One region of the Vreelandella sp. 162(4c) genome, then DNA from elsewhere that is predicted to be linked to it. Evidence: predicted binding sites of a transcription regulator. Region 1 holds the regulator's gene; the other holds the start of a gene.
The links. Region 1 encodes PhoB, which activates phosphate uptake and scavenging genes when phosphate is short. Its sites were predicted from a motif close to TGTCATANNNNTGTCANA; they were not measured.

Region 1 (4,418 bases):
ATGGCCGCCAGCGTGGAGGTCGTTGGCAAATTCACAGCCGACCAGCCCCGCGCCAACAATCGCCACCCGTGCAGGGCCCTGGCCTAGCGCCGTGTGAAAGCGGCGGTAGTCATCCAGGTCGTTAATGGTAAAGCAGCGTGGGGCTACGCTGGGTTCAATGCTGAAGGGCACCCGTGGTGCAGCGCCAGTGGCCAGTACCAGTGTGTCGTAGCCGAGCACCATGCCGCCTTCGAGCAGAATTGTTTGGTTATCCACATCCAGTGCGGTTACCTGGGTGTGGATAACCATTTGGGCATTTAGCTCTTCGCCCAGGTCAGTAGCGCTGCGCTGGGCTAATTGTTCGGGCACCAGGCCCTTGGCGAAGCCGGTGGAGAGCAACGGCTTGCTGTAATCATCGCCGCTGTCGGCGCTCACCAGCGTGATTGAGCGTTGGTCGCCCAATCGGCGCAACGCCCGGGCAAGGCCAACCCCTGCCATTCCAGTGCCAATAATCACCAGCGCAGCGTGCGAAGAGGTTTTCTGTGTTTGGGTGGCGGGCATGCAGACACCAAAAAAGTTGCTAAATAAGATTGCGAAAAAAGAAGCGCTAAACCGAGTCGTTAAAAAAGTTGCTGAAACAAAAGCCTTTCAGTGCCCATGTTACACTAGCCAACCCGTTAATTGCCCTGGAGAACTCGGTGACGGCTGCTGCTTTTCGGCAAACTCCTCTATTTTCCCGCTGGCGCCCGATTGATGCGGCGCGCCCGGCGATGAGTGCTTCCTGGTGGCAGTGGGTTGCCTCCACCGACTCGTTAACCGCCCGCTTAATGGTCGCAGGTGGCGAGAAGCCGTTTCGAGTACGACTGCTGCGCCAGGGGGTTGGTTGGCCGCGCCAGGATGAGGCTCAGGCGCTGGGCATTGGTGCCAAGCGTTACGCCTGGCTGCGGGAAGTGGCGCTGTGCTTAGATGGAACGCCATGGGTGGTGGCGCGCTCGGTCGCCCCGCTCTCACAGGTAAAGGGCCAACGGCTAGAGTGCTTGGGCGAGCGCTCGCTAGGTAGTTGGCTATTTCGCCAGCCGGGTTTAGTGCGTGGGCCATTGGAAGTAACGACGCATTCCCCCCAGTTTGCTAGCGTCAACGGCATACAGGAAGGCTGTGCCTGGGGAAGGCGCTCTGTTTTTTATCACGGCTGTAAGCACGGCAGTCTGTCATTATTAGTGCAAGAGTATTTTTTGACGGCGATGGCGGATGATCTTGGCCTGCCTTCGCGCTAGGCTAGCGCCTGCATCTTATTCTTCGTGAGGTAAGCATGGATCGTTCACTGTTGCGGCCGAAGGGATGGGCTCGCGTGGCAGATTTTTTACAGCTGATGCGCTTGAATCGGCCGATAGGCACATGGCTTTTGATGTGGCCGACGCTGTGGGCATTATGGGTGGCTGCGGAAGGTGTACCAGGGCGAAATGTGCTGCTGATTTTTGTGGCCGGCGTTTATGTGATGCGCGCTGCGGGCTGCGTGGTCAATGACTATGCGGATCGCCACTTCGATGGGCATGTGAAACGCACAAAACAACGTCCGCTAGCGACGGGCCGTATCAGCGAAACCGAAGCTCAACTGCTGTTTATCGCCCTGGTGGCCGCTGCGTTTATTCTGGTATTACTGACCAACTGGTTTACGGTGCTGCTCTCGCTGGGCGGGGTGCTGCTGGCGATTATTTATCCGTTTATGAAGCGCTATACCCACTTTCCTCAGGTGGTGCTGGGCGCGGCTTTTTCCTGGGCAATTCCGATGGCTTTTGGCGCCGTGCTCGGCCACGTGCCGCTGGAAGCATGGCTGCTATTCTGCGCTAATGTGTGCTGGACAGTGGCCTACGATACCCAGTACGCCATGGTCGATCGCGACGACGATTTAAAAATTGGCATTAAATCGACGGCCGTGCTGTTTGGAAATGCGGATCGTTTGATTATCGGCTTACTCCAGCTAGCCACCCTGGGGTTGCTGGCTTGGGTAGGCTGGCGGGTTGGTTTAGGTGGTTTCTTCTGGTTAGGGCTAGCGGCAATGGCAGCGACTTTTCTGCATCAGCAGCGCTTAATTCGCGACCAGGAGCGGGATGCCTGCTTCCAGGCGTTTCTCAATAATCACTGGTCGGGACTGCTGATTTTTGCCGGTATCGCGCTAAGTTGGTGGCCTGCGGCTGGCTGATCGAGGCGATTGTCATGTAATTGTCATCAAGTCATGGTGTTATCGTCACTGACATGTCATTGATCTGTTTATCTTTGAACTGTTTTTCTTTGAACTAGTTTCTTTGAACACCGTGAGGCTCTGGTATGACCGCCAAGACCGTTCTGATTGTCGATGATGAGGCGTCGATTCGCGAGATGATCGCGGTAGCGCTGGAAATGGCTGACTATCGCGTGCTCGAAGCGGATAACGCCCAGGATGCCCATGCCATGGTGGTCGACCACCAACCCGATTTACTGCTGCTGGACTGGATGATGCCCGGCACTAGCGGTATTGAGCTGGCGAGACGCCTAAAACGTGAAGAAACCACCGCTGAAATCCCGATTATTATGCTCACCGCGAAAGGCGAAGAGGATAATAAAATTCAAGGGCTTGAAGCCGGTGCCGATGATTATATCACCAAGCCTTTTTCACCCCGGGAATTGGTGGCACGGCTAAAAGCGGTGCTGCGCCGTGCGACGCCACGTGGCGTTGAAGACCCGATTGAGATTAACGGCCTGCTGCTTGATCCGGTGAGCCACCGGGTAAGTGCCCACGGCAAAGCGCTGGAAATGGGCCCCACCGAGTACCGTTTGCTGCAGTTTTTTATGACTCACCAAGAGCGCGCTTACACACGTAGCCAGCTGCTTGACCAAGTGTGGGGCGGCAATGTTTACGTTGAAGAGCGCACGGTCGATGTGCATATCCGCCGCTTGCGTAAAGCGCTGGGTGACGTGCATCAAAACCTGATCCAAACGGTTCGGGGTACCGGTTACCGTTTCTCTGCACGGGTGTAAATGTGCGTTTATGGAGTCGTGAGCTGTGGCGAATAGCGTGGCTGGCCACGCTGGGCACTTGCTTGGGCTGGCTGTTGGGCTCGGCTGGGCTGGGGCTCGCAGCAGGGCTTGCGGGATGCCTGTTTTACCACTTACGACAGTTACGCGAACTCTATTTGTGGCTCACCCTCCACCCTAACGATGAACCGCCTGCCGCTCGCGGGATGTGGGGCGAGCTATTCGATCGTTTATACCGCTATCAAAAAAGTCAGCGCATCACCCAAAGCCGTCTGCGGGCTACTTTGGCACGTATTCAAGAGTCGTCTGAAGCAATGCGTGATAGCGTGGTCATGCTTGATCGCCACGGTGATTTGGAGTGGTGGAACAGCGCCGCCACCGCCATGCTGGGGCTACAAACCGCCCATGATCGTGGTCAACACATTACCAACCTGCTGCGCGACCCGGGCTTTATCAGCTATTTTAATTCGCGTAACTACAGTGAGCCGTTAACGCTCACCTCACCGATTGATGAACGGCGAATCCTGCAGTATCAAATTACCCTCTATGGTGACGACGAACGCTTAGTGATGGCTCGCGATATCACCCGCTTGCATCGTCTTGAGCAGATGCGGCGCGACTTTGTCGCCAACGTTTCCCATGAGTTACGTACGCCGCTGACCGTTCTCTCCGGCTATTTGGAAACCTACAGTGATATCTCCGACCAGCTTCCGCCGCGCTTGGGACGTAGTATTCAGCAAATGCAGGAACAGACCCAGCGGATGCAGAATCTGGTCAACGATTTATTGCTGCTCTCGCGTTTGGAAATTGACCAGGGCGGCCAAGATCATCATCCACTGCCACTCGAGCCTTTACTGCAAAGCGTTTGTGATGATGCGCTGGCCCTATCGCATCAACGTCATACCATTACCGTCGCCCTTGAGAGCGATGCCCGACTGTTAGGCAGTGAACAGGAGATTCGCAGCGCCGTCTCTAACCTTGCCTTTAATGCGGTTCGCTACACGCCTGCTGGCAGCCAAATCACCCTGCGCTGGAAAGCTAGCGCTACTGGTGGCGGCTATATCGATGTGGAAGATAACGGTGAAGGGATTGATCCCGTTCATATTCCCCGACTAACAGAACGCTTTTACCGTGTTGATAAGGGGCGCAGCACTGCGACTGGCGGCACAGGTTTAGGCTTGGCGATCGTTAAGCACGTGCTATTGCGCCACGATGCGCAACTACAAATTGAGTCCCTTCCCGGCAAGGGTGCGTTGTTTCGCTGCGCCTTCCCCCCCTCGCGTCTTGTTTAATTTAGCAAGTCATTCCATCGCATAATATTTGTAACAATGTGCAATATTGGCATGCAAGGTTGGTAAAGCTTTACCCATGTGCCATTTTTACACAGCTCAAAGCGTTGTGTCGTGACTCAGTTGATGCCTTTTTGG
Region 2 (4,418 bases), 980 kb from region 1:
ACCCCAAGTCTCTGAACAGAGCGTGATGTTGCTGGGGCCTGCCAAGGCAGAACGCCGCGCGGAAGTGGTGGATAACCACACGCTGGTGATGCAGCTGGGTGATTCCCTTCACGATTTCGCGGGTGACTTCGCGGGCGCCGACCTTGACCAGCAGCATGCGCTTGTTGAAGAGAATGCCGAGCGTTTTGGCAACGATTGGATCGTGTTCCCCAACGCTACTTACGGTGCCTGGAGCGAGGCTGAGTTAGACGCCTGGGAAGCCCCGCACGAAGTGGAGTGATCGGTTAGATAACCACTCCATACCGCATTAAATAAACGCTGCGCGCCCCAGATTTGGCTATTTTGTTTGACGATTTAGTTTAGCTGTCTTGGGGCGTGTTTTTGTCTTAGTTCTTGTCTTCGTCACTCTCGTGGCTATTTTCTTGAGCGTCATCTGTTTTGTCGTCGTCCTTCTTGCGCGGGTCTTCGCTGTCTTCATCCAGCCAGGTGCCGCAGCGTAGGCAGTAGCGGGCGCGTTTTTCATGGCGTTCGTGACCGCAGCCGGGGCAGGCTTCTTCGGAGTAACGCTCTTCACGGATCGAGCGAATCACCTGAGCGGAAAATACCCCGGTGGGCACGGCAATGATCGAGTAGCCGAGCAGCATGAGTACCACCGTAATCGATTTACCCAGCGCAGTAGCGGGGACGATGTCGCCATAGCCGACGGTGGTCATGCTGACAATGGCCCAGTACATCGACATCGGAATACTGGTGAAGCCCGCCTCAGAGGATTCGATGGTGTACATCAGCGCCGCGAACAGGGTAATCACCATTAATATGGCGCTAAAAAACAGCAATATCTGGCGCATGCTGCGTTTAAGGGCATCCATTAAAAGACGCGCCTCGCCGACAAACTCCATCAGGCGCAGAATACGAAAAATGCGCAGTACCCGCAGCAAACGTACAATCACCAGACCATGTGCACCGGGCACCAGTAGTACCAGCCAAATGGGCAAAATCGCGATTAAGTCGACGATGCCATAAAAGCTTCTTAAATAGAGTGTCGGCTTTTCCAGGCAGTAAATGCGCAAGATCAGCTCAATGCTGAACAATAGCGTGAAGACCCACTCAAGATAGAAGAATAGGTCGCCGTACCGCTCGGCATAAGTCTCGATACTGCCCAGCATAATGACCGCAACACTGAGTAGAATCGCCACAATCAAGGCGATATCAAAAGCTTTTGCTCCCGGCGTGTCAGACTCAAATATGATATGAAACAGGCGGGTGCGTAGGCCTTCCGCGCCGGGGGTTAAGTTTAAATTCATTGCATCATCCTGAAGTGGACCTCAATGCCGTCCTGAAAAGTGCGCTAGGACCTAGCGTAGCGCGGTTTGGTACGCCAAGCGATGGGCGAGCGCTAACGCCGCTTTACCGTAGGCTGCATTGGGCTGGCCGTCCGCATCGAGCGCGCCAGGCAGCGCCTGGGCATAAGCGCGTGCGGTGGTATCCAGTTCGGGATGTTCGGCGAGAGTGGCCAGCGCCTGCTGGGCATCGTTTAAAAAGCTGGCTTGTTGGCTGTCGTGGTAGGCGTCCAGCGCCAGCGTGGCACGGTGCAGCCACTCTGCCGGGGAGTGCGCTTCGGGTAGCGGCCAGTGTTGGGTGCTAAGGGCATTGCCACGGGCCGCCTTGCTACTGTCCGAGGGTCGCAGGGGTACCTGTTCAGCAAGGGTCAATGCCAGCGCCCACAGAGCTTCAGGCTCGCCGCCTTTTAATTCGAGCTCTGCCTCGCGAATCGGCGTGCGGTAGCCACCGCTAATAATTTCGCCTTCATCCAATACCAGCTCGACATGACTCTCCTGGCCTTGTCCACCCTCTTTTAGCTGCCAGCTACGCCGTGTGAAATCGGTGCTGAGTTGGGGGGCGAGGGCATCTAGCACACTGCTAAGTTCGCCTTGAAAAGGGGGGAGCTTGGCAATTGAAGTGAGATCCAACTGCGGGCCAGCAATCTGCCACTCCCACTCTTCGCGCTGGGAAAGCCCGCCACCACCTTGGCCAGCGGTTTTCACCGTTTGCAGCACCTGGCCGTCTACCTGGCGAAGTCGCAGCGCAATATGTGCTTTCGCCAGATCACCCTGAGGGGTATCAAAGTAGGTATTGGTCAGCGTTTGTTTACGCACGGCGTGTGAAGCGAGATACGGGTGTTGAGTCAGCGCCGCAGGCCCTGTCGGGGCAAGGGCCAGTTTAAGTTCCACTTCCATGGGGTTTGGGCTTTTCATGACGCTAGCCACCTCGTTATCGTGACATTTAAATGAATATTTGATTACATTTGTGAACTTTTCATGACGGCGGCAGGCGCACTCTTTATACTGGCGCCGCCATTTCCAGGCTCCCCGAAAACAGGCTAAAAGGCATTATGGTTACCTCCAATCCTTTTTCTTCGATGTTTGGCCGCTCGCCATTCCAGCCGTTATTGGCCCATATCGTCAAGACGAATGAGTGTGCCGATCAGCTGTTGCCGTTTTTTGAAGCAACCCTGGTTGATGACTGGGACAAAGCGGCTGAGCTGCGCGAAAACGTCACCCGCCTAGAGCATGACGCCGATACGCTGAAAACAGAACTACGGTTGAACCTGCCCAACACCATGTTTCTTCCGGTGTCGCGCTCCGATCTGCTTGATCTGATCAGCGTGCAGGACAAGATCGCCAACAAGGTGCGTGACATTACCGGCATTATGCTGGGGCGTAAAATGCGCGTGCCGGATGAGCTGGCCGCGCCGATGCGCGACTACATTCGAACCAGCGTTGCCTGCGTGGCGCAAGCGCGTCAAGCGCTAGAAGAGCTCAAGGATCTGCTCGAGTCCGGCTTTGGCAAAAATGTCTCGGATGTGATGCAGAAGATGATCCGTGAGCTGCACACCCTCGAACACCAAGCCGACGACCAACAGATCACCATTCGCCGCCAGCTGTTCAAGCTTGAGAGCCAGCTACCACCAGTGGACGTGATCTTTCTCTACAAGATCATTGAATGGGTTGGCGAACTATCCGACCGCGCCGAGCGCGTGGGTAGCCGTCTGCAGATCCTGACTGCCCGCTAAGGGGACTTTCATGCTGATTATTGCCCAGCACGGTGAAATCTTTATCATCCTGGCCTGTTTGTTTGGCTTTTTCATGGCCTGGGGCGTTGGCGCCAACGACGTGGCCAATGCCATGGGAACCTCGGTGGGGTCGAAAGCGATCACCATCAAACAGGCTATCCTGATTGCGGTCATTTTTGAATTCCTGGGTGCCTGGCTAGCCGGTGGCGAAGTTACCAATACGATCCGTAAAGGTATTATCGACCCCGAACTGCTACAGGACGACCCACAATTGCTGGTCTACGGCATGCTGGCAGCCCTGCTGGCGGCGGGAACATGGCTGCTGGTGGCCTCCATGAAAGGCTGGCCGGTTTCCACGACGCACTCGATTGTCGGCGCGATCGTAGGCTTTGCGGTTGCAGGGCTAGGCCCTGCCACGGTGGACTGGGGTGCGGTAGGCAAGATTGCCGCCAGTTGGGTGGTCTCCCCCTTGTTGGCAGGTACCATCGGTTTCGTGCTGTTTAAATCGGTACACCACCTGATTTTCGAGGACGCCAACCCATTCACGGCCGCCAAACGCTACGTACCCGGCTATGTGTTTCTGGTAGGTTTCATCGTTTCGATGGTCACGCTGACCAAAGGGTTATCTCATGTGGGGTTGGACCTAACCTTCAATCAGAGCCTGTTGCTGTCGATCCTGCTGGGCCTGGTGATCATGGGTATTGGCCTGATCATGCAGCGGCGTATCAAGTTCGAGCACAATACCAACGACCACTTCGGCTATGCCAATGTTGAGCGTGTGTTCGGCGTGCTGATGATCTTCACCGCCTGCGCCATGGCCTTTGCCCACGGCTCCAACGATGTGGCGAATGCGGTTGGCCCACTGGCGGCAGTCATCAGCGTGGTGCAAACCGGCGGTGAAATTGGCGGCTCTGCACTGGTGCCCTGGTGGGTGCTGGTACTTGGCGGCAGCGGCATCGTGGTGGGCTTGGTCACCTACGGCCATAAGGTCATCGCTACCGTGGGCACCGGTATTACAGAACTGACCCCCAGCCGTGGCTTTGCCGCTACCCTGGCGGCAGCCACCACGGTGGTGCTGGCCTCGGGCACTGGCCTGCCGATTTCCACCACCCACACCCTGGTCGGCGCGATTCTTGGGGTGGGGCTGGCACGCGGCATGGCGGCTTTGAACCTGCGGGTCATCGGCACGATTGCCATGTCGTGGCTGATCACACTACCAGCAGGCGCTGGCCTGGCGATTCTGTTCTTCTTCATGTTCAAGGGCATGTTCGGTTAACGAATAATAAACAGCACTTGTAAACGTAGTACGCCAAGGCTCGAAAGGCTTTAGAAGCATCTGAGCGAT

Region 2: AC4EYZ_RS07515 (CYTH domain-containing protein) is a predicted target of PhoB. The motif match lies at 2,276-2,293, and genes of this name have one in related genera.

Annotation. Positions count from the first base shown of each region.
Region 1 is NZ_CM176981.1:2,650,890-2,655,307, forward strand. It holds gene AC4EYZ_RS12185 (NAD(P)/FAD-dependent oxidoreductase) at 1-540, opposite strand, end outside; gene AC4EYZ_RS12190 (chorismate--pyruvate lyase family protein) at 678-1,253, shown strand; gene ubiA (4-hydroxybenzoate octaprenyltransferase) at 1,289-2,179, shown strand; gene phoB (phosphate regulon transcriptional regulator PhoB) at 2,305-2,994, shown strand; gene phoR (phosphate regulon sensor histidine kinase PhoR) at 2,997-4,283, shown strand.
Region 2 is NZ_CM176981.1:1,666,624-1,671,041, reverse strand. It holds gene AC4EYZ_RS07525 (5'-nucleotidase, lipoprotein e(P4) family) at 1-280, shown strand, start outside; gene AC4EYZ_RS07520 (ion transporter) at 387-1,304, opposite strand; gene AC4EYZ_RS07515 (CYTH domain-containing protein) at 1,356-2,255, opposite strand; gene AC4EYZ_RS07510 (TIGR00153 family protein) at 2,393-3,073, shown strand; gene AC4EYZ_RS07505 (inorganic phosphate transporter) at 3,084-4,349, shown strand.